4 regions of the Williamsia sp. M5A3_1d genome follow, and region 3 is predicted to be linked to each of the others. Evidence: predicted binding sites of a transcription regulator. Region 3 holds the regulator's gene; each other region holds the start of a gene.

Region 1 (7,762 bases), on a different contig from region 3:
AAACACGCCTGCGCGGCCGGGTTACGACCGCGCAGGCGGGGATCATGGCGGTCCTAGTCGACCGAGCTCATCACATGTTTGATGCGCGTGTAGTCCTCCACGCCATAGCCGGAGAGGTCTTTGCCGTAGCCGGAGTTCTTGAATCCGCCGTGGGGCATCTCGGCGACCAGCGGGATGTGGCAGTTGATCCAGACGCAACCGAAATCGAGGGCGGCCGACATCCGGTTGGCGGTGGCGTGGTCGGTGGTCCACACGCTCGACGCGAGACCGTAGTCGACGCCGTTGGCGAGGGCGATCGCCTCGGCCTCGTCGGTGAACGACTGCACCGTGACGACCGGGCCGAACGTCTCCGCCTGCACCAGCTTGTCGTCCTGATGCACCCCGGTGATCACCGTCGGTTCGACGAAGAACCCCTTCTCGCCCTTGCGCTTGCCGCCGATGGCGACCGTCGCGTGGGGCGGGACGGAGTCGAGGATGGCGGTGACCTTGCCGAAGTGGTCAAGGTTGTTCAACGGGGGCACCGTGACGTCGGCGGTGTAGGCGACGAGCTTGTCGACGAAGGCGTCGTGGATCGAGGAGTGCACGAGGATGCGCGTGACGGCGGTGCAGTCCTGACCGGCGTTGAAGAAGGCCGCGTCGGCGATGGGGGCGACGGACTTCTCGAGGTCGGCGTCGGCGAACACGACCGCCGGTGCCTTGCCGCCGAGTTCGAGGTGCGCCCGCTTGAGGTTCTTCGCCGCCGCGACCGCGACGGCGATACCGGCCCGCACCGAACCGGTGATCGCGACCAGTCCGGGCGTCGGGTGGCTGACGACGGCCGCTCCGGTCTCACCGTTGCCGAGCACGATGTTGAGCACGCCGTCGGGGAGGATGCTCTTGCTGATCTCGGCGAGGACGAGCGTGCTCTCCGGGGTGGTGTCGCTGGGTTTGAGGACGATGGTGTTGCCCGCGGCCAGCGCGGGACCGATCTTCCACAGCGCCATCATCAGCGGGTAGTTCCACGGGGTGACCTGACCGACCACCCCGATCGGCTCGCGCCGGACGTAGGAGGTGAAGCCCTCCATGTACTCGCCGGCGGCCTTTCCCTCGAGCATGCGGGCAGCGCCGGCGAAGAAGCGGATCTGATCGGCGCCGACGGTGACCTCCTCGTCGGCGATCTGCTGATCGGGCTGGCCCGTGTTGCGTGCCTGCGCGGCGACGATCCGATCGGAGTTGGCCTCGATCGCGTCGGCGAGACGCAGCAGTGCCTTCTGGCGGGTCGAGGGTGTGGTGGTGCCCCACGACGCGAAGGCCGCCTTCGCCGCCGCCATGGCCGCATCCACGTCGGCGGCGCTGGAGATGGGGGAGCGGGCCACGACCGTCTCGTCGATCGGGTTGACCACATCGATGACCTCGGTGCCCGTCGCATCGACGAACTCGCCGTTGATCCAGTTTCGCAGCACGGTCGGTGTGGTCATACGGGTGGTTGCCTCCTCAGGCGACGATGGGTGGCTTGTCGATCAGTGTTTCCCGTGTGAGTGGAGGGGTGCCCCTGACAATCTGTCCATCCGATGCCCTTGCACGTGGACGAAACGGAGTAGCGTCGCGGTATCCGCGCAGTTGAAAGGGGTGATCGGAGTGGCGACGACGGTCGGATGGCTCCTCGATCAACGCGCCCTCGACCTGCGGTCGTGCACCGGGCGCCTCGGGCTCGACCGGCCGATCGACTGCGCGCTCACCTCCGAGCTCGTCGACGCCGCCGACTGGCTGTCGGGCGGAGAGCTGCTGCTGACCACGGGGATGCGGTTACCCGACGATCGTGAGGGTCGCCGGCGCTATCTCGCCAGCCTCGCCGACGCCGGTGTCGCGGCAGTCGGCTTCGGGACCGGGCTGGGCTACGACACCGTGCCCGACGACCTCGTCGACATCGGCACCGATCTCGGACTCCCGGTGCTCGAGGTCCCGCTGCCCATCCCGTTCTCCGCGATCGCGCGCACCCTGCTCGACCGCGTCGCCGACGATCGCTACGCGCAGTTCACCCGAGCCGCCCGCAGCCAGCCGGCGATGACCCGGGCCGTCATCGCCGGTGGTGTCCCGGCGCTCGCCGGCGAGCTCGCGGCGGCGCTCGACCACACCGTGGTGGTGATCGACCGTGACGGCCGTGTGGTGTGCAGTCGTCCAGGTGCGGCCGACCCGGCCGCGATGACGCACGTGCGCCGCGCGATCGGTCCCGATCACTGGCGCTCGGGTGGCGCGGCGTCGGCCGCGGGGGTCACGATCACCGCCGACCACACGATCACCGTGCAGCGCATCAGTTCCGGCGGTGCGGTGGTGGGTCACCTCGCGGTGATCGGCGACCGACCGCTGGGTGATCTGCAGCGCGTCTTGGTGGGGCACGCATCGTCGTTGATCACGTTGCAACACAACGGTGCCGGCGACGTCGCCGCCGAACGGGCGCAGCTGCACTCGGACGTGTTGGGGTTCGCGGTGCGCGGCGACCGGTTGCCGGCCACCGCGGAGACGATGCTGCTCCGGGCCGCCGACGGCGACGGTCACGTGCGGGTGGTCGTCTACGAGTTCCGTTCGGCCGCAGTGGCCGTCGACGCCGTAGGTCGATTGTCCTCGGCGCTCGAGCAGAGGTGGCGCCCGGTCTTCTGCACGAGGGACGGCCGGGAGGTGGTGGTGCTGCTCCGCGGGGACGACGACGCCACGACCGCCGAGCTGTTGGCTGCAGGACTCCGGATGCGCGCCGGCCTCGGCGACCCGGTTCCGTTGTGCGACATCGCCGTGTCGACCGGACAGGCCCGCCAGGCCGCTCGGGCCGCCGTCGACGGGGAGGTGGTCGATCTGGTGGCGACGCGATCGGTGTTGGCGATCGACGAGGTCCAGGATGGCCTGCGCGGACTACACGACATACGGCTGCGCCCACTGCTGGATGTACATGCCGCCGGCGGCGCCGACCTCGTGACCACGCTGCGCCGCTTCCTCGAGGCCAACGGACACTGGGAATCCGCGGCCGCAGCGATCGGCGTGCACCGGCACACGTTGCGACAGAGGGTGTTCCGGATCGAAGGCCTCCTCGGCGTCGACCTCGCCGACGCCCGCACCCGCGCCGAACTCCTGCTCATCCTCCTCAGTGGCGACCGCCCGCTCGGGAAACGTCGCTGATCTTTGTGCGCGGCCGATTTCTCTTCGAGATCGGCTTGTGGATGGATGCGTCGCTGCCGCCCAGTTCTGTCGTACCCGCGCGGTAGTGTGGTGATCGGGGCCGTCGCCCATGCGTTATTCGCCCAGCTGTCAACAGGATTCGGTGGATTTGACCCTTGCGCGGTTCTCCGAACGTCCGTACGATTGAGGTATGACCGGGGGATCAATTCTTGCATTGGCCGACTCACTCATCGACGACCACCGCACACGAGACACCGTCGTCGCCGATGATGACGCCTCGATTATCGCTGCCATTCGCGGCGTCGTGGCCTTGCGGGCGGTGGCCGACGACCTGCTCGCACGATTGACCGCCCAGGCCGACCGTGTCGGCGTCGCCCGACGGTCGGGGATGTCGCTGCGGGAAGTGTTGTGTGCCAATGGAGTCGCACCTGCGGTGGCGTCACGCTTGATCCGCCTCGGGCGTGCCCGCGATGTTTTGCCGGGGGTGGCGCGTCATTCCCGCGATGGTTCGGTGTCGGCTGAACACCTCGACGCCGTCGCGCGCGGTATCGACCACGTCGCGCGCCGCACCGGGGAACCACTCGACTCCGATGTCGTGTCGAGTCTCGAGCGGCGGCTGATCGGGTACGCGATCGCCGGGAAGACACCCGCGGAGGTCGTCGCCGATGCCCGCGCTGCTGCGATCGCCCACACCCCCGCCGAAACGCCGAACGTGCCTGTGGCCGAGGACGCCGCATTGAATGAACTGGCGTGGAAACAATCCGACGACGGCCGGTTGCGGGGTGAATTCGACCTCGACGTCGCCACCGGTGAACGACTCGTCACCGCGTTGGATACTGCGTCGCGGCCGCGCCCTGAACCTGACGGCACCCCCGACCCACGGACCGCCGCTCGCCGGCGGGCCGATGCCTTCGCCCAGATGTTGGAGGCCGCGAGCCGCGGACTGTCGCCCGACGCACTGTCCGGGCCACCGTCCACCGAGATCGTCGTGACTGTTCCACTGGAGAGCGTCGAGTCCCGCGCCCCGGAGCCGGCTCGGTTGACCTGGCTCGGACCGATCTCCGACCTGACGACAAAACTTCTGGCTTGCGACGCGAAGGTTCTCGGGATCGGTGTCGACCTCAACGGAGCACCCATCTCCGTCGCCGCCCAGAAACGGTTGTTCACCGGCAACGCACGCAAAGTCGTCCTCACCCGCGACCAGAGCTGCATCAAATGCGGCGCCCCGGCGTCGTGGTGCGACGTCCACCACATCATCCACTTCGCCGACGGCGGACCGACCACCGTCGACAACGGCTGCCTCCTCTGCCGGTCGTGTCACGTCACGGTCCACACCGCCGGCTGGGACATCGTCATGGGCCACGACCGACACCCCTGGCTCATCCCACCCGCAACCATCGACCCACGCCGCGTACCTCTACCGGCCTACAACAGAAGAACTTTGACGACCGCGGAACCGATCGCCGCATAGCGCCGTCATAGAACCAACGCCCCGCATCGGGACGTTCGAGAACCTTGACAACTCCATAGTGTGAGACCCATGGACCTACAGCTGAGCGGGAAGCGCGCCATCGTCACCGGTGGGAGCAGCGGCATCGGAAAGGCCATCGCGAGGGGATTGGCAGCCGAGGGGGCCGATGTCGTGGTGGCGGCGCGTGAGCCGCAACGGCTGGAGGCGACTGCCGCCGAGTTGACGACCGCGGACGGCGGCCGGGTGTTCGCGATCGTCGTCGACACCGCCGATCAGGGGTCGGTCGATCACCTCGTCGAGCAGGCCGTCGCCGAGCTGGGTGGCGTCGACATCCTCGTGAACAGCGCCGCCACACCGTGGAGCGCAGGCAAGCCGACCGAGTTCGACGCCATCACCGATGACGTGGTGCGCGCCGAGATCGAGATCAAGGTGCTGGGTTACCTACGGACCGCGCGGGCGGTGACACCGCACATGGTGGCGCAGGGGTGGGGTCGCATCATCAACATCAGTGGCCTGGGTGCACGCCAGGCGACGTCGATCGCGCACACCGTCCGCAACGTCAGCGTGTCGGCCCTCACGAAGAACCTCGCCGACGAACTCGGACCGAAGGGGATCAACGTCACCGTGGTCCACCCGGGGCTCACCCGCACCGAGCGACTCATTGAACGCCTCACCGAACGTGCTGCACGCGAACAGGTCTCGATGGCGAGTCTGGAGCAGGAGCTCGCGACCAACTCGATCCGGCGGGTCGTCGACGCACCCGAGGTCGCCGACGTCGTGGCGTTCCTCGCATCGCCACGCAGCATCGCCATCACCGGCGACGCGATCGCGGTCGGTGGGGGTGTCCCCGGGCCCGTCTACTACTGAACTCGCTGCTCCGGGCGGGTCGGGGCAGCGCCGGAGGGGGAGGCGCGGGGGGCCAGGCGGGACACGATGCAGCGCGCCACGTCACGTACGGCCGACCGGTCGTGGGTGTAGTACCAGGCATATCGACGATCGGTGAGGGGCCCGCTGTCGCCGAGGTCGCGGGCGACGATGGTGGCGGCGTAGTTCTGGGTCAGGATCGCGAACGCGAACTGGCCCGGGAAACCGGCGTTCGGGCCGTTCGGCCCGCGGACCCCGGGCACGTCGAAGTCGCCGGCCCCGACGACGCCGACGAGGGTGTGCTTGCGGGCGAACTCGGCGTACTGGTGCCCGAACCGGGTCTGGAACGACTCGGCGTTCTGCACCGCGACGACCATGCATCCGGGGGTGATGAGTTCGTCGCCGAGCGAGGTGACCGTGTCGAAGACCCGCATGATGGTCGCGTAGTCGATGATCTGCGGCGGCAGCCGGTCGAGGACGTCGGCCGGGGTCTGCAGGGGCGGTGGGCCCGCCGGGAAGGGTCGGATCATGCGGCCCAGATCGGCGACGGGTCTGCCCGCCGGGGGCTCGCCTGGCCTCCCCAACAGGAACCCCTGCCCGAGCGTCGCCCCGACCGCCCTGGCCGCGGCCATGTCGCTCTCGTCCTCGATGCCCTCGGAGAGGATGTGGGCGCCGGTCGCGGCGGCGTAGTCGATGACGAAGGAAACCGTGTCGGCCGAACCCGGTGCCGTCGGATCGGTGATGATCCGACGGTCGAGCTTCACCACGTCGGGGAGTATCAGCGGGAGAAGTGCCAACGATTCCGGGTTGGGTCCCACGTCGTCGAGGGCGATACCGCAGTCACGTTCGCGCGCCCAGTCGATGGTCGCCAGCACCGCGGCCGGGTTCGCGAGCACGTCACGCTCGGTCAACTCGATGATGATCTGCAGATCGTTGCTGGTGATCTCGCGGAAGCGATCCCCGGGAAAATGCCAGGTCGGAGACGTCCCGAGTGCGGTGGGCTCGACGTTGATGAACACGCTCATCGGCCGGACCAGCTGCTCCCGCAACGACGCGACGACCGCGGCGCGCCGACAGGCCCAGTCGAGTTCGGCGAGGCGCCCCGATCGGCGTGCGAGGTCGAAGAGCTCGAGCGGGGTGACGTCGGGTTCGGCGGGCCAGCGCGACAGGGCCTCGTATCCGACGACCGAACCCGTGGGGAGGTCGACGATGGGCTGGAAAACCGGCTCGACCGGAGACGCGAGGGCGCGCTCGGCGCGCCTGTGGTCGTAGGTCATAGCAGGTCACGCCTGTCTCTAGACGGTCTCCCGAACCCTGTCGATCATCGTTGGCGGAGACCGGTCGCGCAAGAACGTCGACCCCGGAGCGTGTCGGAATCGAGCGATTCACCGACGACCCCCTTCGGCTTCCCCGGCGGGGACGGAGACCGGCCTCACCACGGCGGGTCGGAAAAGTTTGGAACACTGGAGAGGTGACCCCGACCCCTCCCTCGTCCCCCTCCTCGTTCTCGGCACCCACCACCGCTGACTCGACGGCATCGACCGCCCGATCGGCGGAGTTGTTCGCGCGGGCCAGTGGTGTGATCCCGGGTGGCGTGAACTCGCCGGTGCGGGCCTTCTCGTCGGTCGGCGGCACACCGCGGTTCATCACCTCGGCGCAGGGCTGCCGCATGACCGACGCCGACGGCACCACCTACATCGACCTCATCAGCTCGTGGGGCCCGATGATCCTGGGTCACGCCCACCCGACCGTGGTCGAGGCCGTGCAACGTGCCGCGACGACCGGCCTGTCGTTCGGCGCGCCGACCGAAGCCGAGATCGAACTCGCCGAGGAGATCATCGGGCGCGTCGCCCCGGTCGAACGGGTACGACTGGTCAACTCGGGTACCGAGGCGACGATGTCGGCGGTCCGCCTGGCCCGTGGATTCACCGGGCGCACCAAGATCATCAAGTTCGCGGGCTGCTACCACGGCCATGTCGACGCGCTGCTGGCCGACGCGGGCTCGGGCGTCGCGACGCTGGGTCTGCCCACCTCGCCCGGCGTCACCGGCGCCCAGGCCGCCGACACCATCGTCGTGCCCTACAACGACCTCACCGCGGTCGAGGCGGCGTTCGCCGAGAACCCCGACGCCGTCGCCTGTGTGATCACCGAGGCCGCCGCGGGAAACATGGGTGCCATCGCGCCGGCGCCCGGGTTCAACGCCGGACTGAAGGAGCTGACCGCCCGCAACGGAGCGCTGCTGATCGTCGACGAGGTGATGACCGGCTTCCGGGTCAGCCC
Region 2 (7,762 bases), on a different contig from region 3:
CGTTCGGTGTCGGGTTCAGAGTGTCACCCCGCCTGGCCGTAGACGTTCTCGGCGTGTAACCGCAGCACGAGCCGGCCGTCGGCGACCATGGCGCGCCGGTAGTCGTCCCAGTCGGGATGCTCGCCGCCGATGGAGCGGTACAGCGCGATCAGTTCCTCGACCGCGTCGTCCTCGGGTGCCGCCGCGACCGCGCTGAGTTCGACCGGGCCGTCGGCCACGGCGTACGACCAGCCGTCGGGGCTGCTCACGTGCAGCGCGGCCCGCGGATCGCGCCGCAGGTTCGCAGTCTTCGCGCGGCCGTCGGTGATCGACACCCGTAGGACCGACGTCCCCGGATCGAACGCGTAGTTGACCGTCGACAGCTGCGGTCGGCCGTCGCGACGGATCGTCGCGAGCACGCCCTGATCGTGTACACGGATGAGATCGATGAGTGCAGATCGCGTGGCCATGTGTGGACTATGACGGCCACGGGTCCCGGCGACAACCCCTTGTGAGGCGACGTCGCTAGTGTGGGGTGATGAGTGACGACATCGAGAGCATCGCCGAGGGCGAAGGCAACGAATACAGCTACGACTCCGAGGATCAGCCCGGCGCCGAGGACGGCCTCGACGTCCGAGGACTCGACGATCCCCTCGACGAGGGGTACTCGCCGCCGGAGAAGCCGAGCCCCGCAACGCGATACGGCATCACCGCCGAGGAGCAGCGCGAGGGCGAGTCACTCGACCAGCATCTCGCGGAGGAGGTGCCCGACCCGACGACCGAGGTCGCGTTCCACGACGACGTCGCCCCGCGCGTGCCCGCGAACGACGAGGACCTGTCCGAGGACATCGACGAGGTCGACGAGTTCGGTGACGACGCAACGATCACCGGTGAGGTCGGCGACGAGCGTTCCGGCCGGTTGATCTCGCCCGACGAAGGCGTCAACCCCCACATCACGCATCAGGAGGTCGCCTCCGACGCCGGCATCGACGGAGCCGGGGCATCGGCCGAGGAAGCCGCCGTGCACACCGTTCCCGACGGTCAGATCCCCTGATCTAGCGCGACTCGGGAAACGCCGGTAGCGCCTTCTGGCGCAACCACTTCTGCCACAGCGGCGTGAGCGACGCGGCGCTGTGACGCGCGGCGAGTGCCGTGAAGTCGTCGGTGCTCACCGAGCTGTAGCGGTGTTCGCGGGTCCATTCCTTGAGCAGTTCGAAGAAGGCCTTGTCGCCGATCGTGGTGCGCAGTGCGTGCAGCGTGAGTGCGCCGCGCTTGTAGACGCGGTCGTCGAACATCTTCTCGGGCCCCGGATCGCCGATCACGATGTCCTTGCGCGAGGTCGCCAACTGCCGGTGGTGTCGGCGGGCCAGGTTGTCGGCGGTGTCGTCGCCGGCGTACTCGGCCCACAGCCACTCGCTGTAGCAGGCGAAACCCTCGTGCAGCCAGATGTCCTGCCACCGCGCCAGGGTCAGCGAGTTGCCGAACCACTGGTGGGCGAGCTCGTGGGCGACCAGTCGCTCCGACCCGCCGTTGCCGTCGCAGTGGTTCGCGCCGAACGTCGACATCCCCTGCGCCTCGATCGGGATCTCGAGGTTGTCGTCGGTGACGACCACGGTGTACTCGGGGAACGGATACGGGCCGAACATGTCGCAGAACGCCGTCATCATCTGTTCCTGGCGCGCGAAATCGGCATCGAAGCCCGCGCGAAGCCGCTCGGGCAGCACCGCGTGGATCTTCACCGGCTTCGTCGCGAGCGTCGTCCGCACATAGGGCCCGATGGAGATGGTCGCGAGGTAGGTCGCCATCGGCTCCACCTGCTCGTACACCCACGTCGTCATCGCGGCCTTGGTGCGTTTGCGCTGCAGGGTCCCGTTCGCGATCGCGTGATACGGCGACTCGGTGGTGATCGCGATCCGGTACGACGCCTTCGACGAGGGGTGGTCGTCGCACGGGAACCACGACGCCGCGCCGTTGGGCTGGTTGGCGCACAACGCACCCTCGGTCAGTTCCTCGAACCCGACCTCGCCCCACGGCCCGCGGATGGGCTTCGGCGAACCCGCGTACTTGATGACCACGGTCATCGAGGCGCCCGGCGGCGGGGGAGTCGCGGGGGTGATCGACAGCTTGTTGGACCGTTGGCTGTAGCGCGAGGCCCGCTTGCCGTTCACCGACACCCGCGCCACCGACAGCGACGTGGCGAGGTCGAGCGTGAAGCGTCCGAGATGGTTGATGGCGGTCGCGGTGATGGTCGCGACGCCGGTCAGGCGGTTGCTGGCCACCTTGTACTCGAGCTCGAGGTCGTACCGGCTGACCCGATAACCGAGGTTGCCGTTCTTGGGCAGGTACGGGTCGATGCCGTCGGTCGGGTCACCCAGGAGAGGGCCGCCACTCGATGAACCCGTACCCGATGAACTGCTGACCGGCACCAAACCTCCACTCGCACATGTGTGTCGTGGCACGGCGCCCACGATCGTGAAATGAGGTTACCCGCCGACCGGTGGGGCTCGCTCCGGTAGCGTTCGCCCTCAGAGCAGGCGAATCGGACATCAGGAGGAACGGTCATGGGCGCATCGAGAAGTCTCACATCGCTGATCGCGAGGGTGATCCTGGGGATCATCTTCATCATGCACGGCTGGCAGAAGCTGCACACCAACGGAATCGACGCCACCCAAAAGGGATTCGCGGCTATGGATGCGCCGTTCCCGGAGTTCAGTGCGCACTATGCGACCTGGGTCGAGTTCGTCGGCGGCATCCTCCTGATCCTCGGGGTCCTCGTGCCGCTGGTGTCGATCCTGCTCATCATCGACATGATCGGCGCGATCTTCGTCGCCCACGTCGACAACGGTTTCTGGAACTCCGACGGCGGATACGAGTTCCCGCTCGCCCTCATCGCGGCGCTCATCGCGGTCGGCCTGGTCAACACCGGCAAGACCGGTGTCGACGGCTATCTCATGAGCCGTCGGGGCCGCGCCACCACCTGACGGGCTCGCACGTCGTCGCCGACGCCTGGCGAACGTCATCGCGCAGTACCACGACCCCAGCAGCTCCTAGCGGCGGTTGTCGTACATATGTTCTATGATGGTGGAGGTCGTCCGGGGGGGATGGCGGGGAGGGGGCGCGCGATGTCGGTCGACACTGTTGCGCGCGCTGCGGCGTTGGACCCGCTCGATGCCGTGGGCGCCTTCGAGACCGTTCTCGACGGGCTCGATGACACTGCGTTGTCACTCCTGAGTGACGCTGATCTGCGGTCGGTGATGCATCGGCTCGAGCGCGTGCAGCGGCGTCTCGGCGTGGCGTCGCATTCCGTGGTGAGCGAGATCGCCTCGCGGGGTTCGCATGTGGGGTGGGGTTACATGCTCGCCGGCGACATGCTGTCGCAGGAGTTGCACATCTCCCGGGGTGAGGCGGCTCGTCGGCTGCGGGTGGCGGCGGCGATCACACCGTTGACAGGGTTGACCGGCGCGGTGTGTGAGCCCACCCATCCAGAGATCGCGGATGCGATGGGTGACGGTGCGATCTCCGATCACCACGCCGACACGGTGTTGTCGGTGCTGGACAAGATCCCGGCTGCGGTCGACGAACAGACGCGTGAACTCGCCGAGGCGACGTTGGTGGAGTCGGCGAAGCAGTTGACTCCGCTGGACCTGTCGCGAGTGGGTGACCGTCTGCTCGCCCGGGTCGATCCGGACGGAACGTTGACCGACGACCGGGATCGAAACAAGCGTCGGGGGTTGTCGCTGGGGAGGCAGGACGCGCAGTTGATGTCGAAACTGTCCGCGGAACTCGACCCGAAGACGCGCGCGATGCTCGATGTCCTGCTCGACACCTGGGCCACCCCCGGCATGAACAATCCCGATGACCCCGAGTCGCCGGCCGGCTCGTACAGCGACCCCGGCACCGACCGGGATCAGGCCGACGCGGCCGCGGAACGTGACACCCGGTCGGCCCCGCAGCGTCGTCATGACGCGTTCTCGGCGATGCTCGGGTGGTTCATCGAATCGGGGACTCTCGGCTCTCACAGGGGGTCACCCGCCCAGGTGGTGGCGACGATGACTCTCACCGAGTTGGAGAAGTTGGTCGGGGTCGCGACGACGATGTCGGGTGGTGACATCCCGGTTGCCGATGCAGTGGAGTTGGCGAAGAAGAAGTCGGCATTGATCGCGGTTCTCGACCCGCAAGAGGTCCCGTTGTACCTCGGCCGGACGCATCGGTTGGCGTCGGCGGCGCAGCGGATCGCCGAGAGTCTGCGCGACCGCGGCTGCACACACCCGGGTTGCTCGGTTCCGCCGTCGTGGACGCAGTCGCATCACGGAACGGACTGGGCGAAGGGTGGTCTGACCGACATCGACCAGCTCGTACAGGCGTGCCCGGAACATCATGCGATGGTCGGGGACGGCCCCGAGCGGTGGCAGACGGTGATCGTGCAGCACGGCCCCTATCGGGGGAGATGCGGATGGATTCCGCCGGCAGCCATCGACCCGGACCGACAACCGAGAATCAACCACCTCCACCACCCCGACGAACTCCTGGCCCAGGCGTGGGAACGAATATCCACCAGGCCGCGATCACCTGATCCGTGGACGAACTAGGGGACAAAACCCTGCTGGTCTCCGACCAGATCAACTCCTGCTGGTCTCCGACCAGATCAACTCCTGCTGGTCTCCGACCAGATCAACTCCTGCTGGTCTCCGACCAGGGCGCGATGGGGTTGCCCTGCCAGCGGGTGAAGTCGGGGACCACGTCGCCGCGCATCACCAGTGACGCAGGCCCGACGGTCGCCGCGTCACCGAGACCGGCGGCGGGGAGTGCGACACAGTGCGGTCCGAGCGTGGCGCCGTTGCCGAGGGTGACGCGGTCCATCGCCATCACACGGTCGTGGAACAGGTGTGTCTGCACCACGCAGCCGCGCGCGATGGTGGCGCCGTCACCCAGGGTCACCAGGTCGGCCTCGGGGAGCCAGTAGGTCTCGCACCACACGCCGCGACCGATCTTCGCGCCCAGCAGTCGCAGCCACACGTTGAGGATCGGGGTGCCGGTGGCGGCGTTGGCGAACCACGGCGCCGCAACGGTTTCGACGAAGGCGTCCGACAGCTCGTTGCGCCACACGAACGAACTCCACAACGGGTGTTCGCCGACGGCGATGCGGCCTACCACCAGCCACTTCGCCGCGGCCGCGATACAGCACGCCGCGGCCCCGGCGACCAGCAACATCAATCCGCTGACCAAGCCGGCGAGCCAGAAGTTCGACTGCGAGGCGATGTACTGCAGGCCGATGAGCACGAACAGCCCGAGACCGAAGGAGATCATCACCGGGATCAACCGCATCGTCTCGACGACCGCGCGCGCGATCTTGAGCTTCCGCGGCGGGTCGAAGGTGCGGCTGGTGTCGGTCTGGGCGACCGCGCGCCGCAGACGCACCGGCGGGCTGCCCAGCCAGCTCGACCCCGACTTCGCCTTGTCGGGCGTCGCCGAGAGCACGGCGACCAGGCTGTTCTTCGGGACCTTGCGGCCCGGACCGGTCATACCCGAGTTGCCGAGGAAGGCGCGCTTGCCGATCTTCGCCTCGTCGATGTGCATCCAGCCGCCGCCGAGTTCGTAGCTCGCGACCATGGTGTCGTCGGCGAGGAACGCGCCGTCGCCGACCGAGGTGAACTTCGGGATCACCAGGGCGGTGCTGATCTCGGTGCCTGTGCCGATGTCGGCGCCCAGCAGCCGGAACCACGCCGGCGTCAGCAGGCTCGCATACAGCGGGAAGAGGTAGGTGCGCGCCGAATCCATCAGTCGCTCGGTAGCCCACACCTGCCAGCCGACCCGCGACCGCACCGGGTGGTAACCGACCGTCATCCCGATCGACAGCAACCGCACCCCGACCGCGGTGATCGCCGCGAACACCAGCAGGCTCACCACGGTCGCAGCGGGCAGCAACGCCAACGACCGCAGCGCCACGTCGCGCAGACGGTCGGCGCGCGCGGCCCACGTGCCGATCACCGCGAGACCCGCGGCCAGGGCGAGCAGCGGGATACCCGCCAGCAGGATCGAGCTGACGCCGTACACCGGCACCCACCAGCTCGCGCGCGGCGGTCGTTCCGCCGGCCACGGGGTGGTGGCCTTGCCCGTCTTCACCGCGGGTGAACCGGCCCAGTGCTGACGGGCCTTCACCTTGCCCAGCACGGCCGATCCGGGGGCGACGACGGCGTCGCGGCCGATGCGCGTCCCGGGCAGCAGGGTCGAACGGCTGCCGACGGTGGCGCGTTCGGCGATCTCGATGTCGCCGATGTGGACCACGTCGCCGTCGATCCACCAGCCGGCGAGATCGACCTCGGGTTCCACCGAGGAGCCCTCGCCGAGCGAGATCATGCCGGTCACCGGGGGCAGCGAGTGCAGATCGACACCGGAGGCGATGTCGGCGCCCAGCGCGCGGGCGAAGTAGATCATCCACGGTGCGCCGGCCAGGTTCGATGCGCCGCTGGCCTCGGTGAGGCGCTCGGCGATCCACAGCCGCAGGTGCACCGACCCGCCGCGCGGGTAGGTCCCCGGCGCCACCCCGGCGAGCAGCAGTCGACACCCCGCGGCGGCGATCACCATGCGACCCAACGGGGTGATGAACACGACGAACGCGGCGATCAGCACCCACCAGTTCACCGAGATCAACCACGGCACATCGGTGAACGCGGCGGCGACGTTGTTGGCCACCCCGAGCCACGTCGCCCACTGCAGACCGGTGAGGGTGGTCAGCGGGATCGACAGCAGCATCTGTGCGATGCCGGTGATGCGCGGTGTCGGGCGCACCTCGCGGGGTTCGGCGACGATGCCGGGGTTGAGGTCGTCGAGCATCGAGGCGAGCGATCCGAGCCGCGGGTGGTCGTAGAGGTCGGCGACGGTCACCTCGGGGTAGCGCTCGCGCAGCGCGGTCACCAGCTGCGCGGCGGCGAGAGAACTGCCGCCTTCGCTGAAGAAATCGGCCTTCTCGTCGGCGATCGCCACGCCGAGCACCGCCGTCCACAAGTCGGCGACCCAGGCAGCCGTCGGCCCGAGGTCGGCGCGGTCGGCGTCACCGGTCGCACCGGGCAGCGGCCAGGGCAGTGCGTCGCGATCGACCTTGCCCGAGGTCCGGGTGGGCAACTCGTCGACGAGTGCGAGCCGGGGGACCATCGCCGCGGGGAGTTGTTCGGCGAGGATGTCGTGCGCGCGGTGCAGATCGAACGCGGGATCGGTCGAGGCGAGGTAGCCGACGAGCACCGAGTTGCCTGCGGCGGTCTTGCGGACCGCGGCGGCGGCTCCGCCCACACCCGGCAGGTTCTGCAGTGCGTTGTCGATCTCGCCGAGTTCGATGCGTCGTCCGCCGACCTTCACCTGGTCGTCGGCGCGGCCGGCGAACACCAGTCCCTCCGCCTCGAGGCGCACCAGATCGCCGCTGCGGTAGGCGCGGTCCCACCCGAGTGTGGGCATGGCCGAGTACTTCTCGGCGTCCTTGGCCGGATCGAGGTACCGCGCGAGTCCGACCCCGCCGATCACGAGTTCGCCGGTCTCGCCCTCGGCGACCGGGTTGCCCGAGGAGTCGACGACCGCGAGATCCCATCCCCGCAGGGGCAGTCCGATGCGCACCGGCCCCTGACCGGTCAGCGGTGCGGCACATGCGACGACGGTGGCCTCGGTGGGGCCGTAGGTGTTCCACACCTCGCGGCCTGGGACCGCAAGGCGCTCACCGAGTTCCGGCGGGCACGCCTCGCCGCCGAAGATGAGCAGTCGCACCGCCTCGAGGGCCTCGGCGGGCCACAGCGCG
Region 3 (7,762 bases):
GAGGTGAAGAAGACCTTGCTGCCCGCGATCGGCGCGATGGCCCCGAGCCGTTCGGCGAGGTCGATCGTCACCGCGGGCGCGACGTCACCGAATCCGGAGTAGTGCGCGAGCGTCCCGAGTTGGCGTGCGACGGCGTCGGCGATCTCGGTGCGTCCGTGGCCGACGTTGGTGAACCACAGCCCCGCGGTCGAGTCGATGTAGCGGTTGTCGTCGGTGTCCCAGATGTGCACCCCCGAACCCCGCGCGATCGCGAACGGACCGGAGGAGCTGACCGCCCCCATGTCGGCGAACCCGTGCCACAGCGTCGACGTCATGTCGCCCATCATGCCTGTCGGCCGTCGGCACAGCGGGGCCACGTCCCGGACTGCCGCCGCATTCCACGCATACGCGGCGAGGTCCGACCGCGGAAGACGAATATCGTGGGGGTCATCATGTCCCGACCCCCTCGCGCCCGATCGACCGACAGCAGGTCGCCACGTCGGCGTCCACCCGGTCCCCGGGGTCCTCGCCCCGATGCGTCGACCGAGTCGTCTGTGTCGTCCGAAGCGGTCGTCATCGACGAGAACGAGGTGTCGATCGTCGACGCCCACCGCTTACGGCGACGCGTGGCGAGCGCCCGCGACGACCGTTCCCGTCAGCGTCTGTCCGGCTCCGTCGACGCCGCACGCAGCCGTCTGGCGCGCCGGGCCGCTCTCGTTCCCGAGCTGCGCTACCCCGACGAGCTGCCGATTTCGGGCGCGCGCGAAGAGATCGCCGCCGCGATCGCCACCCATCAGGTCGTCGTCGTCGCGGGCGAGACCGGCTCGGGCAAGACCACCCAGCTGCCGAAGATCTGTCTGGGCCTCGGGCGCGGTGTCCGTGGCGCCATCGGGCACACCCAGCCGCGCCGGATCGCCGCGCGGGCGGTCGCGACGCGCATCGCGGAGGAGACCGACACCGAGTTGGGGGCCGCGGTCGGGTTCGCCGTCCGATTCGACGACCGGTCGGGCGCCGACACCCTCGTGAAGGTGATGACCGACGGCATCCTGCTGCGCGAGATCGGACGCGACCCGCTCCTGCTCGCCTACGACACCCTCATCATCGACGAGGCCCACGAGCGCAGCCTCAACATCGATTTCATCCTCGGCTTCCTCAAACAACTGCTGCCCCGTCGACCCGACCTGAAGGTCGTGATCACCTCGGCGACCATCGACCCCGGGCGTTTCGCCGAGCACTTCGCAACTGCGGAGCACCCCGTCCCGGTCATCTCGGTCTCGGGCCGGACCTACCCGGTCGAGATCCGCTACCGACCGCGTGATGCCGCCGACGAGGACGACGATCACGACGACATCGATCAGATCGCCGCGATCGAGGCCGCCGTCGGCGAGCTCACCCGCGCCGGTCCGGGCGACATCCTCGTGTTCCTGGCCACCGAACGCGAGATCCGCGACACCGCCGATGCGTTGCGACGGCGTCTCGACGACCGCGTGGACATCCTGCCGCTGTTCTCGCGGCTGTCGACCGGCGACCAGCAGAAGGTCTTCACCACCTCTGACCGTCGCCGGATCGTGTTGTCCACCAACGTCGCCGAGACCTCACTCACCGTTCCCGGCATCCGCTACGTCGTCGACGTGGGTACCGCGCGCATCTCCCGCTACTCGCTGCGCACCAAGGTGCAACGCCTACCGATCGAACCCGTCTCCCAGGCCAGCGCGCGACAGCGGGCAGGCCGATGTGGGCGCGTCGCCGACGGCATCTGTATCCGCCTGTACTCCGAGGAGGACTTCGAGAATCGTCCGGAGTTCACCGAACCGGAGATCCTGCGCACCAACCTCGCATCGGTCATCCTCACGATGACTGCGCTCAATCTCGGTGACATCACCGATTTCCCGTTCGTCGAGGCTCCCGACGCACGGTCGATCCGCGACGGCATCGGCCTGCTCGAGGAGCTCGGTGCAGTCGACGGCACCGGCACTCGCCGCGGTCTGACCCCGGTCGGTCGCGACATCGCCGACCTTCCCATCGATCCCCGGTGGGCGCGGATGGTGGTCGCCGCGCACGAGAACGGTGCGTTGGCCGAGGTGCTCGTCATCGTCGCGGCCCTGTCGCTGCCCGACGTCCGTGAGCGTCCCACCGAGAAGCGCCAGGCCGCAGACGAGTCCCATGCGCGATTCGCCGTGGCGGGGTCGGATTTCCTCTCGATCCTCTCGCTGTGGCGGCACCTCGAACAGATGCGGGAGGAACTGTCGAACAACCAGTTCCGTAAACGGTGCGAACGCGAGTTCCTGCACTGGCTGCGGATCCGGGAGTGGAGGGAGCTGGTACGTCAGCTCGAACGCATCACCGCCGACAAGGGGTGGAGACCCAACACCTCCGACGCTTCACCCACGGCCGTGCACCAGTCGTTGCTCGCCGGCCTCCTCGGACACATCGGCGTCCGCGACGGTGACACCCGCGAGTTCCTCGGCGCCCGCGGCACCCGGTTCGTGGTGTTCCCGGGGTCACCACTGGCCAAGAAACCGCCCCGATTCGTGATGGCCGGTGAGGTGGTGGAGACCTCGCGGCTGTTCGCCCGCACGGTCGCGGGGATCGAGCCGGAATGGGCCGAGAAGATCGCCGGGCCGCTCGTCAAACGCTCCTACAGCGAACCGCACTGGTCGTCGAAGCGTGGGTCGGCGATGGCGTACGAACGGGTCACCCTCTACGGCGTCCCGCTGGTCGCGCATCGCGCCGTGCCGTTCGGGCGCGTCGATCCGGAGACGTCGCGGGATCTGTTCATCCGGCACGCACTCGTCGAGGGCGACTGGCGCACCCGGCACCCCTTCTTCGACCGCAACCGGGCCCTGCTGGAGGACGCCCGCGACCTCGAGCACCGCGCGCGCCGCGGCGACCTGGTGATCGACGACGACCAACTGTTCGATTTCTACGATCAACGGATCGGCCGCGAGGTCGTGTCGGCGGCACACTTCGACACCTGGTGGAAGTCCGCACGGCGCGAGAACCCCGACCTGCTCGATCTCACCCCCGAGACCGTCGCGGACACCGATGCGGTGTCGGCGACGGAATTCCCCGACCGGTGGCAGCAGGGCGAGGCCCACCTCGATCTGACCTACCAGTTCTCCCCCGGCGCCGAGCGCGACGGGGTCACCGTCCACATCCCGCTGGCGTTGCTGCCGCGGGTGCGTCCCTCGGGTTTCGACTGGTTGGTCCCCGGCCTGCGCACCGAACTGGCCGTGGCGATGGTGCGCAGCCTGCCCAAGTCGGTGCGCCGCCGCCTCGGTCCCGCGGCCGATGTCGGCGCGGCGGCCATGGCGGCGCTGACCCCGCGCAGCGAACCGGTCGCCGTCGGCCTGGCTCGCGAGGTGAGTCGACAGACCGGTGTCGCGGTGTCGCCGAACGATTTCGACCCGAGCACGCTGCCACGCCATCTGCGCATGACCTACGCCGCGGTCGCCGACGACGGATCGGTGGTCGCGACAGCCGAATCGCTGGCCGAGCTGCGCGACGCCATCGGGGGATCGGCACCGTCGGCGCCGAAGGGAGGCGCACAACCGTCCCGTGGTGGCCCGTCGGCTGTCCCGACGCCGCCGCCGATCACCGAGTGGACGACCGCCACCATCGGCACCATCGCTCCATCGGTCGTCGAAACCGTTGCCGGTCAACAGGTCACGAGCCATCCGTGCCTGCTGGTGGTCGACGGCGGTGTCGTGCGGGCGGTCGCGACCACCGCGGCAGAAGCCGACCTGGCGACCCACCGCGCCATCCGACGACTGCTCGAGATCTCGATCCCCGCGCTGAAACCCTCGGCCGCAGGTCAGTTGCCCGTCGCGGCGCGCCTGGCGTTGTCGCAGAGCCCCTATCGCTCGACCGAGGATCTGCTGCGCGACTGCACACGCGCGGCCATCGTCGATCTCACTGGGTCGACCACGCAGGTGCGCGACCCCGCGGCCTTCGCGGCGTTGCGGGCCACCGTCGCCCGCGACGCCCCGGCGGTCGCCCGCGCCGCGCTGGCGACGGCGGCCGACGTGTTGACGCGCGTCGCACCGATCCGCGCCGAGTTCGATCGACTCGGTTCGTCGACGGCCGTCGCCGATGTCACCCGCCAGCTCGACGACCTCGTGTTCGACGGTTTCATCAGCGCCACCGACGCCGACCACCGCACGCGTGTCGCGGTGTATCTCGACGCGATCCTGGTGCGATTGGCCCGGCTTCCTGCCGCAGCCGCGACCGATGCGCGGGCGATGGAGTCGGTCGACCGCGTCCTCGACCGGTGGGCCGAGGTGGTCGAACGGGCGACGCCGGCGCGGCGCGTCACGCTCGGGGAGCAGATCCACTGGATGGTGGAGGAATTGCGCATCGGACTGTTCGCCGAGCGGATCAGACCCGCCTACCCGGTGTCGGAGCAGCGGATCCTACGTGCGATCGACGGTCTCGCCCGAGGCGCCGACGGAGGCGGTGGCGGCGCGCGACGGTGACGACCTCAGGTCGTCGATCTCACGCTGGAAGTCGTCGACCGATTCGAACGACCGGTACACCGAGGCGAAGCGCAGGTAGGCGACCTCGTCGAGTTCGCGCAACGGACCGAGGATGGCCAGACCCACCTCGTTGCTGGGGATCTCGGCCGATCCGGAGGCGCGGACGGCGTCCTCGACCTGCTGGGCCAGCAGGCGCAACCGGTCCTCGTCGACGGCGCGGCCCTGGCAGGCGCGGCGGACTCCGAGCATCACCTTCTCGCGGCTGAACGGCTCGGTGACCCCGTTGCGTTTCACGACGGCGAGCACCGCGCTCTCGACGGTGGTGAACCGGCGGCCGCAGTTCGAGCACGAACGGCGACGACGGATGGCCTGCCCCTCGTCGGCGACACGCGAGTCGACCACCCGGGTGTCCTCGTGTTTGCAGAAGGGGCAGTGCATCGCCGTGTCCTCGAACCTGATCCGCGGGCGACGCGTGTCGAGGGTGGACCTCGAGGCGTCACAGGGCCCGATGTGGACCCACGGTCGCGAGGATACCGACCCCGATCGGCCGTCACACACCGGTCAGTCCCGGTAGAGCGGGGCGAGCAGCGGCTGGCCGGCGGTCAACGCCGATCCGCTCATGTGGTTGAGCTCCTTGATGTCGGCGACGACCGCGGACGTCGCCCGGTCCGGCGCGACGCGCGCCGCGATCTCTCCCAACGACTCGCCGCCACGGACATGGACCACGGAGGTACCCGCGACGGGAGCCGCCGACGACTCGGCGGCAGCCGATCCGCCGAGCACCACAGCCCAGACGGCGACCGCGAGCGCGATGCCGGCCACGATGGCCGCTCCCCATCCGATGGGTGCGGGCCGCCGGGACACCGGTGCGTGGCGACGGCCGTCGGCACAGACCACACCGGCCGGGCGGGCCGCGGCGGGCCGACCCGCGGGGCGGTGACGTACGGGCACGGGGCGCTGCGCCGGACGCGGCGCGCGCTCGACCGTGGCGTCGGCGGGCCGGTGTGCCGTGGTGCTGCTGTGACGCGTGAGAGTCTGATTCATGACGTGCTCCTCATCGACCAGACGTTCGAATGAACGTGTGTTCGATTTGTATCACGCGCCTCCGACAATGTCCCGACACGGTCGAACAAATGTTTGAAAGTTGTTATCTGCTGCACTACTGTCCCAGGTGACAGCAGGTCCGCGCGTTGTCCGAACCGTTCGAACAGATCGGTCGGGAGCGGGCCGCGACAGGAGGGACACCGTGTCCGACACCACCGTCACCACCACCGACTTCGCCGATGGACCGATCAGCGAGGCCGATCTGACGCCTCGGCAGGCGAAGGTCCTCGAGGTCATCCGTGCGTCGGTCCGCGAGCGCGGATATCCCCCGAGCATCCGTGAGATCGGAGACGCGGTCGGCCTCAACTCCACGTCGTCGGTCGCCCACCAGCTCCGCACCCTCGAACGCAAGGGCTTCCTCAAGCGCGATGCGAACCGACCCCGGGCGGTCAACGTGCAGGACGCCGATCCCGGTGACGGCGGCGGCTCGGATGCCCTGTCGTTGCCGACCCCCACCTTCGTCCCGGTGCTCGGTCGCATCGCCGCCGGTGGGCCCATCCTCGCCGAGGAGGCGGTCGAGGAGGTGTTCCCGCTGCCCCGTGAACTCGTGGGTGACGGCGCATTGTTCCTCCTGCGCGTGGTCGGCGAGTCGATGATCGACGCCGCCATCTGCGACGGCGACTGGGTGGTGGTCCGCCAGCAGAACGTGGCCGACAACGGCGACATCGTGGCGGCCATGATCGACGGCGAGGCCACGGTGAAGACGTTCAAGCGCACCGACGGCCACGTCTGGCTGATGCCGCACAACCCGCAGTTCGATCCGATCCCGGGTGACGAGGCGGCGATCCTCGGCAAGGTCGTCACCGTCATGCGACGCCTCTGACCGACCCTCGTCACCCCGCGTACCGCATCTGACTACGCCGCGTGTCACACTGACCACCCGATCGGGGTGGACGACAGGAGACGTGATGGGTGCACAGCGATTGGTCCTCGACGGCGCGGTGGTCGTCGTGACCGGCGCCGCAGGTGGCATCGGGCGTGAGGTCGTCCGTGAGGTGCATCGTCGGGGTGCCCGTGTGGTCGCGCTCGACCTGGTCCAGGCCGCGGTGGACGACGCGGTGCTGGGGCTCGATCCCGATCGTGTCCTCGCGCTTCGAGCCGATGTCACGGTCCCGGCTGATCTCTCGGACGCCGTCGAGCGTGCCGTGGCACGGTGGGGTCGGATCGACGTCGTGTTCGCCAATGCCGGTATCTCCAGCGGAGATTCGGCCGACACCGTCGCCAGCGTGGCGGACGGCGTGTTCGAGCGCGTGATCGGCGTGAACCTCATGGGTGTGTGGAACACGGTTCGGGTGGCGCTGCCCCACGTCATCGATGCCCGGGGCCACGTCCTCATCACGTCGTCGACGTACGCGTACCTGAACGGGATGGTCAATGCGCCCTATGCGGCGTCGAAGGCGGCCGTCGAGCAGATCGGCCGCGCATTGCGCAGCGAGCTCGCGGCCCACGGCGCGACGGCAGGGGTGCTCTATCCCGGGTGGGTCGCGACCCCCATCGCCGATGTCGCCTTCGGCAAGGACGAACTCGCCACCGCTTTGATCAAGCGGGCGTTCCCACGTCCCCTGCTGACTCCCATCAAGCCCCGTCGCGTCGGACTGGCGGTCGCCGACGGCATCGAGTCGCGGTCCCCGCGGATACAGGTGCCGCGTCGATGGATCCCGGTCGCCGCTCTACGCGGGATCGTCAACCCGCTCTCCGATGCTGCGTTGCAGCGGGATTCGACGATGATCGGCCTCGTGCGCGAGGTGGAGGACCGCGCCCGCCGTCGGTGAGGACGGCCGATCGGCCCCGTCCTCGTGTCGCCGGGTCAGTCGTGTAGGGCCGCCGCTGCGGCGACGCGTGCGTCCGCGGGATCCGCGGTCGCCAGCGCTGCCCGCGCCGCGGCCCGGCACTGTTCGGTGCGCACCTGACCCAGCGCCGCACCCACACCCGCGGCGGCCGCCGGTGCGCTCGACAACGATGTGACGCCCATACCCACCAGCACGCAGGCGAGCAGTGGGTCGGCGGCGGCCTCGCCGCACACCCCGACCGGTTTACCGGCCGCCGACCCCGCCGAGGCCACCATGTGGATGAGCGCGAGCACGGCCGGCTGCCACGGGTCGGTGAGGTAGGCGAGTTCGGCCGACATGCGATCGGCCGCCATCGTGTACTGCGTGAGGTCGTTGGTGCCGATCGACACGAAGTCGACCTCGGCGAGGATCGAC
Region 4 (7,762 bases), on a different contig from region 3:
CGGGTGTCGAGCGCGGCCAAGACGTTCAACGTGACCGGGTGGAAGGTCGGCTGGGTGTCCGGCCCCGCCCGTCTCGTCGCCGCGGTGCGCACGGCCAAGCAGTTCATGTCGTATGTCGGCAGCGGCCCCTTCCAACCGGCGGTCGCGCACGCGCTGAACCACGAGATGGACTGGGTCGATGCGTCGCGTGCGGCGCTCGAGCGCAAGCGCGACCTGCTGTCGGGGGCGCTTCGCGACGTGGGTTTCGACGTCCACCGCACCGAGGGGACGTTCTTCGTCTGCGCCGATCCACGCCCCCTCGGATACACCGACGGCGAGCAGTTGTGTCGGGACCTGCCGGCGCGGATCGGTGTCGCCGCGGTGCCGGTCAGCGCTTTCGTCGACCGGAGGGAGAACTGGTCGCACCTGGTCCGGTTCGCGTTCGCCAAGCGTGACGAGGTCCTGATCGAGGGGGCCGAGCGCCTCCGCGCGCTACGGCGGTGACCTGCGAACCCCTCGCACACGTGTTCGATCACAGCTAGACTCGAGCGATGAGTGCGGCCGGGCTACAGGGTTCCCTGTTCGACGAGGCAACCGACGAGCCGACATGCTCCGCCCTCGCACCGATCATCGTGCGGCGCACCCTCACCGACGGCGCGTGGGTCGATGTCGCACCGGGATGGATTGCCGGCGCCGCGCAGCTCCATGAGCGTCTCACCGACGATGTGCCGTGGCGGGCCGAGCGGCGCGCCATGTACGACCGTGTCGTGGACGTGCCCCGGCTCCTCTGCCAGTACGGCGAGGGTGTCGCGCTCCCCCATCCCCTTCTCGCGACGATGCGCGACACGCTGTCGGCGCACTACCGACCCGAACTCCCCGAGGGCTTCGCGACCGCAGGCCTGTGCCTCTATCGCGACGGATCCGACAGTGTCGCCTGGCACGGCGACACCATCGGACGTGGGAGCACCGAGGACACGATGGTGGCGATCGTGTCGCTCGGCGCGCCCCGTCCGCTGATGCTGCGTCCACGCGGAGGCGGCGCATCTCTCAAGTTCGTTGTCGCGCAGGGCGACCTGCTCGTCATGGGTGGCAGCTGCCAGCGCACCTGGGAACACGCGGTACCCAAGGTCACCGGAGTCGGACCGAGGATCAGCATCCAGTTCAGGCCCACCGGGTTGTGGTGACGCGCTAGGCAGCCGGGTTCAGGTGCATCCGCGGCCAGGTGATGTCGACGGCGCGCTGCACCAGGTGTGTCGATTCATCGCATGATTCGTCTCCACCCTCGGCCAGGTGGCGTTCGAGGAGTCCGTCGATCCGATGAAGGTGGTTGGCTCTCGCCGTGCCTGGTGGGTCGGTGTTGTGACGCCAACCGTAGCGACCTTTGTCAGGGCCGTCGGCGATCTTCTCGGTGACCCACTGGTGAGGTTCGATCCCGACGGCCCGGTTGTGGGCTCCGCAGGCGGGGGCCATGTGCGGGGAGTCGGTGAGCCCGCCATCGGCCCAGTCGGCCTCGGCGTGGTGCATCTCAGTGTAGGCGAACGGGACACCGCAGTCGTCTTTGCTGCAACCGCGGTATTGCGCGAACGCCATCAACCTCTGCGACTGGGACGCCAACCGGCGTGAGCGCCCGAGGAACAGCGGCTCGTTGGTGATGTCGCTGAACACCGCGAGGTGCGTCTGGGCGTCGGCGGCCAGTTTGATCACGTCGGTCATCGGTAGATCGCTGCCGGTGGCGGTTCGTGCGACGCCTGCGTGCTCGCGGAGTTGGGCGTCGGTGATCGAGACGATGATCTGCGGCGGTAACCCGCGATGCGAGCCGCCGAGCAGGCCTCCGTTCACGGCAGCAGCAAGTATGGATTTGAGCGCGTCATGGTTCCGCTGGGACTGCGATCGGCAGTCCCGATCCGCCGCGTCGCGCAGCACGGCAGGGTCGACGTCATTGCCGTCGCCCGCGGGTGACTGCTCGTCGTCGGGATTGTTCATCCCCGGTGCCGCCCATTTCGCAAGCACCACATCGAAGAGGGCGCGGGTGACCGGATCCAGTGTGGCGGTGAGTTTCGACATGAGCTGCGAGTCCTGGCAACCCAGCGACAGTTTCCGGTTCCGGGCTCGATCACGATCATCGGTGAGGGTCCCGTCGGGATCGAGGTGCGCCAGCATCCGCACACCGGCCGCGGCGATCTCCCTCGGGGTCAGCGTCGTTGCGAACTCGGCGAGGGTCTGCTCCGCGAACGCGCGGTGCTCGGGCTCGACCGCGGTAGGGATCTTGGCCATCACATCCAGGACGGCGTGGACGTGGTCGGGGCCGATCGAACCCGCGGCGAGCTCTCGTGCGGTGTTCGGGCACACCGGTGAGAGCTTCTCGCCGGTCATGGCGTGCATCGGTTCGAGCGCCTGCACTTCTTTGAGCCGCTTCTTCGGTTGCGTCACGCGCACTGTCGTCCGCAGGAACTCGGTCAGGTTCACACACCCCACGGCGCGGTGGGCGTCACGGTCCGAGACCTCGAGGATCCGGCGGTTGCCGGCGGCTTCCAGCTGGCGGGTGATGCGCTCACGGCGGATGGCGAGATCCGCGACCTCCTCCTCGGTGCACGAGGTGGAGTCCGCCGAAAGAATCCTGTCCACAATCTGTTCCAGGGCAGCGTAATCCGCTTTGATAGCGTTCATCGGCCTGCCCCCTCCCCAGGTGGATCTGTACATCTATGCTAGCACGGATGTTCGAGGGTTGGGCGATTGATTTCAGTGAATAGTGTTGAAAGCTGGTGTATTTCGCTTATCTGGTTGCGTTCTACTGCCGCTGACGGTGCGGAAGCCGGTCGCCGAGTGTGCGTCGTTTCGTCGTCGGCTCACGTTGTGTGGTGAGCACACTCGACGGCCGTTTCCACACAGTCAGCACCACCGGCCGGCTTTCCACACAGTCAGCACCACCGGCACAGTCAGCGGTGGCTAGCCTGTCGCGTTGTTGATGGCCAGGCAGTAGCCGAGGGGCTTGGGTTTCTCGAAGGTGACGGGAATGCCGTCGGCACAATCGATCTCGGTGCCGTCTTCACGGTTCTTCACCGTCACCACCTGGGCGCCACCCTCGGCCGGCGCCGCGCCACACTCGACTTCGGTGAAGTCGGTGATCGATCCACCCGGCCCGGCGAGCTGATAGCACTTGTCGACCTGCATGTTCGGGACCAGGCACAACTTGCCCTTGTCCTTCTGCGTCAGCTGGGAGTACTGCTCATTGGCGCAGTTCGCGCCGCCGTCGAGTTTCTCGGCGACGACGAAGTTGAAGGTGTCACCGGCACAGTTCACCGTCTTGGGGGTGGCGTCGGTGCTGCTGCCGCTCACGGTGATGCAGTCGCCGGCCTTGGCGTCGTTGATGTCGGTGATGGTGTCCTTGGAGGCGACGACCCCGATGATCACGACGACCACGAGAAGCAGCACCACGACACCGCCGATGATGCCGAACAACTTCTTTCGCGACTTCTTCGGCGGTTCGCCGTAGGGCCCAGCACCGTAGGGCGCGGCCCCGTACGGCGGCGGTGCAGACCCTGGCGGTGACCCGGCCGGCGGATAGGTCGGCGGATACGTCGGGGGCTCACCCGCGGGACTCGGCGGTGACGACTGCTCCGGCTTCGGTTCATCAGGGCTGGTCACGACAGGTCTCCGATCAACGCGGGTGCTGATCGGTGACAAGGTACAGCGCTGACCCCGCGAAAGCGACTGTTACCGACGGGAGCGAACGGGTCAACCCCGCGCGATCACAGATCGAACGAGACGCCCGTCAGCTTCTCCGATGCGACCCACAACGACTGGGCGACACTCTCGTTGCGCGCCTTGGGCAGCGGCTTGGTGAGCGTGGGTGCACCCCGCAGCCCACCGAGACCACGCGGACCGTAGAACGCACCCGACGCCGCCTCGGGCGAGGTCGCCGCGTACAGCTCGGGAAGTGCGCCGTCGGCGGCCGACTGCGCGACGAGGTTGCTCAGCTTCATGAACCGGTCGTAGAACGACTCGGTGTGCGACTGCAGGTTGGTGCTGGCGTAACCGGGATGGGCGCACATCGACGACACCGACGAACCCGATCGGCCCAGCTTGCGCGCCAGCTCGAACGCGAACATCAGGTTCGCGAGTTTCGACTGACCGTAGGCCGACCACCGTTCGTACCGGCGGTGGTCGTAGTTGAGATCATCGAGATCGATCTTGCCGATCGCGTGGGCGAACGACGACACGGTGACGACCCGATCGGTGATCTTCGGCAGCAGCAGGCCGGTCAGCGCGAAATGACCGAGATGGTTTGTGCCGAACTGCATCTCGAAACCGTCGGCGGTGCGCGACTTCGGGACGGCCATCACGCCGGCGTTGTTGATCAGCACATCGAGGTGATCGACGCCCGCGGCGAACGCCCGCACCGACGACAGGTCGGCGAGATCGAGCGCGGCCACCGAGGCGTTGGGGCCGATCTCCGCGGCCACCGGTTCGGCCTTCGACACCGTGCGGCAGGCCAGGATCACCGTCGCCCCCGCGGCGCCGAGAGCCTTGGCCGCCTGGGCGCCGAGGCCGCTGTTGGCGCCGGTGATGACCACCGTGCGGCCGGTCTGATCCGGGATGTCGTTCGTCGACCATGTGCTCACGGCGCCGATGCTACCCGCGCCCACCCGCGCCGATGTTCTCCAGAGCGCGACCCGGTCGCGTGGGTAGGGTCGCGCTCATGGCCGACCCCGTGACCCCGGACCCGGTGACCCCGGAGCCGTTGACGTTCGCCGATGTCGAGGACGCCGCGTCCACGCTCGCCGGTGTCGCCCACCGCACGCCGGTCATCACCTCGACGGCGATCGACGACGCCGCCGGTGCACACCTGTTCTGCAAGTGCGAGAACCTGCAACGGATGGGGGCCTTCAAGTTTCGCGGTGCCTACACCGCCGTCGCCCGGCTCGACCCGGAGGTGCGGCGGCGCGGTGTCGTGACGTTCTCCTCGGGCAATCACGCCCAGGCGCTGTCGCTGGCCGCCCGACTGCACGGCATCGATGCGACCATCGTGATGCCGCACGACGCACCCGCACCGAAGGTGGCCGCGACGCAGGGATACGGCGGCACCCTCGTGCGCTACGACCGCTACACCGAGGACCGCGCGGCGATCGCGGCCGACATCGCCGAGCGGACCGGGGCGACGGTTATCCCGCCGTATGACCACCCCGACGTGATCGCCGGGCAGGGCACCGCAGCGCTCGAACTGCTCACCGACGTCACCGATCTCGACGTGCTGCTGGTGCCCCTCGGCGGGGGCGGGCTGCTGAGCGGCTCGCTGTTGGCCGCGGGTGGGCTCGCCTCGCACACCCGCGTCTACGGGGTGGAACCGGCGGCCGGCGACGACGGGCTGCGCTCACTGCGGTCGGGGTCGATCGTGACGATCGACCCGCCGCGCACCATCGCCGACGGGGCGCAGACCACCCACCTCGGCGAGCACACGTTCGGCGTCATCGCCGAGCGGGTCATCGACATCCTCACCGTCGACGACACCGCGCTGATCGCGGCGATGCACCTGGTGGCGACCCGCGCGAAGCTCGTCATCGAACCGACCGCCGCACTGGGTGTGGCCGCGGCACTCGACGACCGACACGGCTTCACAGGCTTGCGTGTCGGGGTCATCCTCTCCGGCGGCAACGTGGATCTGGCGCGCCTGGCGTCCCCGACACCCTGAACCCCGGCAGGGTCAGCGACGGCCGCGCAGGATCGACAGCGGCCTGCGGATGAGGCCGTCGACGAGATCGGTGATCGGGGACTCCCCGTCGGGCAGGAGGTCGATCGGCGCGAAGAGTTCGGTCGCCGCGCCTCGGCCGCGCAGGGTGATCGACCCCATCGACACCCACTCCCACATCTCGTCGTGGGCCACGATCTCGGAGCCGGCGTCGGTGTCGTCGGCATCGCTGTCGGTGGCGGGCGCGTCGCCCAGCAGGTCCGCGACGGCCGCGCCGCCGGCGAGCACGTTCGACTTCGCACTCTTGGCGACCTCGGCGAGGCGGGCGCACTCGTTCACCGGATCACCGATCACCGTGTACTCGTAGCGGGTCTCCGCGCCGATGTTGCCCGCGAACACACGGCCCGCCGACACCCCGATACCCACCCGCAGCGGGTGCAGGGCCTCGAGTTCCGCGCCGAGTTCACGGGCGGCGCGCAGTGCCGCGGCCGACGGGTCGTCCATGGCGTTGGGTGCGCCGAACACCGCGAGCGCGGCGTCACCCTCGAACTTGTTGATGAAGCCGTGGTGGCGTTCGACGACCTCGGCGACGATGGTGAAGAAGCGGTTGAGCATCTCCGCGACGACCGTGGGATCGGCCGACTCGGCGAAACGGGTGGATCCCTCGATGTCGACGAACAGCACGCCGACGTCGGTGTTCACGCCGTGCATGCCGACATCGTGTGACAACGCCTGTGCTGCGACCTCACTGCCGACGTGGCGGGCGAACAGGTCGCGCAGCCGCTCGCGTTCGGTGAGGCCGTCGACCATCTCGTTGAAGCCGTGCTGCAGCACCCCGAGCTCCGAGGAGTCGTAGACGTCGACCCTGGTGTCGTATCCGCCCTCTCCCACGCGGTCGACGGCGCGGCGCAGGCCACGCAGGGGGTCGGTGATCGACTTCGACACCAGCGCGATCGCGCGGGCGCCACTGAGCAGACAGATGGCCGACAGCACGACCGTGGGCACGTCGAGGGCGGTGTGACTCGGAGGTACCCACCCGATCGCGCGGCCGATGTTCATCATCAACATGCCGACCAGCGGCACGCCGCTGCACACCACCCAGAGCACGATCATGCGTTCGCGCACACCCAGCATCGGCCGGCGCGGCGGTGCGTCGCGCATCGCGGCGGCGACCATGGGACGGCCGGCGCGCTCGAGCACCATGTAGGTGACACAGCCCGACGACGCCCCGGCGAGCGCGAAGGCGCAGCTGACGATGAGCATCTGGATCGGTGACGCGTCGGCGCTGACCACCGCGTAGGTGGCGACACCGGCGGCCCAGCCCATGGCGGTCGCGACGACGCCGTGCATCGGCATCCGCTGCACCGAGCGCCGGCGGTGGGCGTCGGCGGGTTCGCCGCTGGTGAACCATGCGGTCTGGGGGCGGACCATCGAGACACCGGCGATGAGGTCGACGACCACCCCGACGACGAGTGCGAGGGCGACCGCGACGATCGACGTCCCGTCCTCGGAGATCATCGACAGATCGCCGCCGCTGGTGACCAGCGCGACGAGCACGACGGTCTCGATACCGACCGCCACGTTGGCGACCACGATGCCGAGCACCGCGATGGTCATCAGACGCCGCGCGACGGTCCGACGTTCGGCCGGATCGATCGATTCCCAGTCGCGACCGGCGAACGGGTACTCGCCCGCGACCGACCGCACCAGGCCGAAACCGGGGAGTCGGGAGGGGTTGAGGAGACGCTCCCGGGCACTGCGGCCACCGAGCCTGCGCACACGCGCTGTCGCACGTCCTGTCATGCCGGTCACCACCCTCCCGGTGTTGTCATGGGTGACACGGGGACCGGCCGAGAATGTGACCGCTTCCTAACGCAACACCTTTTGCGGAAAATATACATAACGCAACACCCATTGCGATAGGCTCGCCGACGTGTCAGCGCCCCAGAAGACCCATCGTCGCGGTAAAGCGGTCGTCGACGGGGTCCTCAATGCTGCGGTGAACGAGCTGCTCAACACCGGTTTCGACGGTGTGACGATCGCGTCGGTGGCCGAGGCTGCAGGCGTACATGTGACATCGGTCTACCGGCGCTGGAA

The links. The regulator LexA, encoded in region 3, represses DNA repair genes until DNA is damaged. The targets are predictions, from matches to a motif close to CGAACANNTGTTCG.
Region 1: ACLBW1_RS05745 (DUF222 domain-containing protein) is a predicted target of LexA. The motif match lies at 3,316-3,329, and genes of this name have one in related genera.
Region 2: ACLBW1_RS11465 (DUF222 domain-containing protein) is a predicted target of LexA. The motif match lies at 3,041-3,054, and genes of this name have one in related genera.
Region 4: ACLBW1_RS09335 (DUF222 domain-containing protein) is a predicted target of LexA. The motif match lies at 2,687-2,700, and genes of this name have one in related genera.

The regions. Positions count from the first base shown of each region.
Region 1 is NZ_JBKEZX010000001.1:1,228,500-1,236,261, forward strand. Features, by position in the region: gene ACLBW1_RS05735 (aminobutyraldehyde dehydrogenase) at 54-1,457, opposite strand; gene ACLBW1_RS05740 (PucR family transcriptional regulator) at 1,618-3,147, shown strand; gene ACLBW1_RS05745 (DUF222 domain-containing protein) at 3,338-4,618, shown strand; gene ACLBW1_RS05750 (SDR family NAD(P)-dependent oxidoreductase) at 4,688-5,485, shown strand; gene ACLBW1_RS05755 (EAL domain-containing protein) at 5,479-6,759, opposite strand; gene hemL (glutamate-1-semialdehyde 2,1-aminomutase) at 6,954-7,762, shown strand, end outside.
Region 2 is NZ_JBKEZX010000002.1:828,538-836,299, reverse strand. Features, by position in the region: gene ACLBW1_RS11485 (PPOX class F420-dependent oxidoreductase) at 24-449, opposite strand; gene ACLBW1_RS11480 (DUF5709 domain-containing protein) at 518-1,033, shown strand; gene ACLBW1_RS11475 (M1 family metallopeptidase) at 1,035-2,405, opposite strand; gene ACLBW1_RS11470 (DoxX family protein) at 2,541-2,960, shown strand; gene ACLBW1_RS11465 (DUF222 domain-containing protein) at 3,102-4,568, shown strand; gene ACLBW1_RS11460 (Pls/PosA family non-ribosomal peptide synthetase) at 4,651-7,762, opposite strand, start outside.
Region 3 is NZ_JBKEZX010000004.1:275,619-283,380, reverse strand. Features, by position in the region: gene ACLBW1_RS18230 (aminotransferase family protein) at 1-314, opposite strand, end outside; gene hrpA (ATP-dependent RNA helicase HrpA) at 432-4,454, shown strand; gene nrdR (transcriptional regulator NrdR) at 4,392-4,892, opposite strand; gene ACLBW1_RS18215 (LysM peptidoglycan-binding domain-containing protein) at 5,016-5,498, opposite strand; gene lexA (transcriptional repressor LexA) at 5,701-6,381, shown strand; gene ACLBW1_RS18205 (SDR family NAD(P)-dependent oxidoreductase) at 6,467-7,330, shown strand; gene ACLBW1_RS18200 (phosphoenolpyruvate--protein phosphotransferase) at 7,366-7,762, opposite strand, start outside.
Region 4 is NZ_JBKEZX010000002.1:383,444-391,205, forward strand. Features, by position in the region: gene ACLBW1_RS09325 (pyridoxal phosphate-dependent aminotransferase) at 1-483, shown strand, start outside; gene ACLBW1_RS09330 (alpha-ketoglutarate-dependent dioxygenase AlkB) at 531-1,163, shown strand; gene ACLBW1_RS09335 (DUF222 domain-containing protein) at 1,168-2,646, opposite strand; gene ACLBW1_RS09340 (LppU/SCO3897 family protein) at 2,926-3,624, opposite strand; gene ACLBW1_RS09345 (oxidoreductase) at 3,729-4,601, opposite strand; gene ACLBW1_RS09350 (threo-3-hydroxy-L-aspartate ammonia-lyase) at 4,679-5,668, shown strand; gene ACLBW1_RS09355 (adenylate/guanylate cyclase domain-containing protein) at 5,681-7,468, opposite strand; gene ACLBW1_RS09360 (TetR/AcrR family transcriptional regulator) at 7,599-7,762, shown strand, end outside.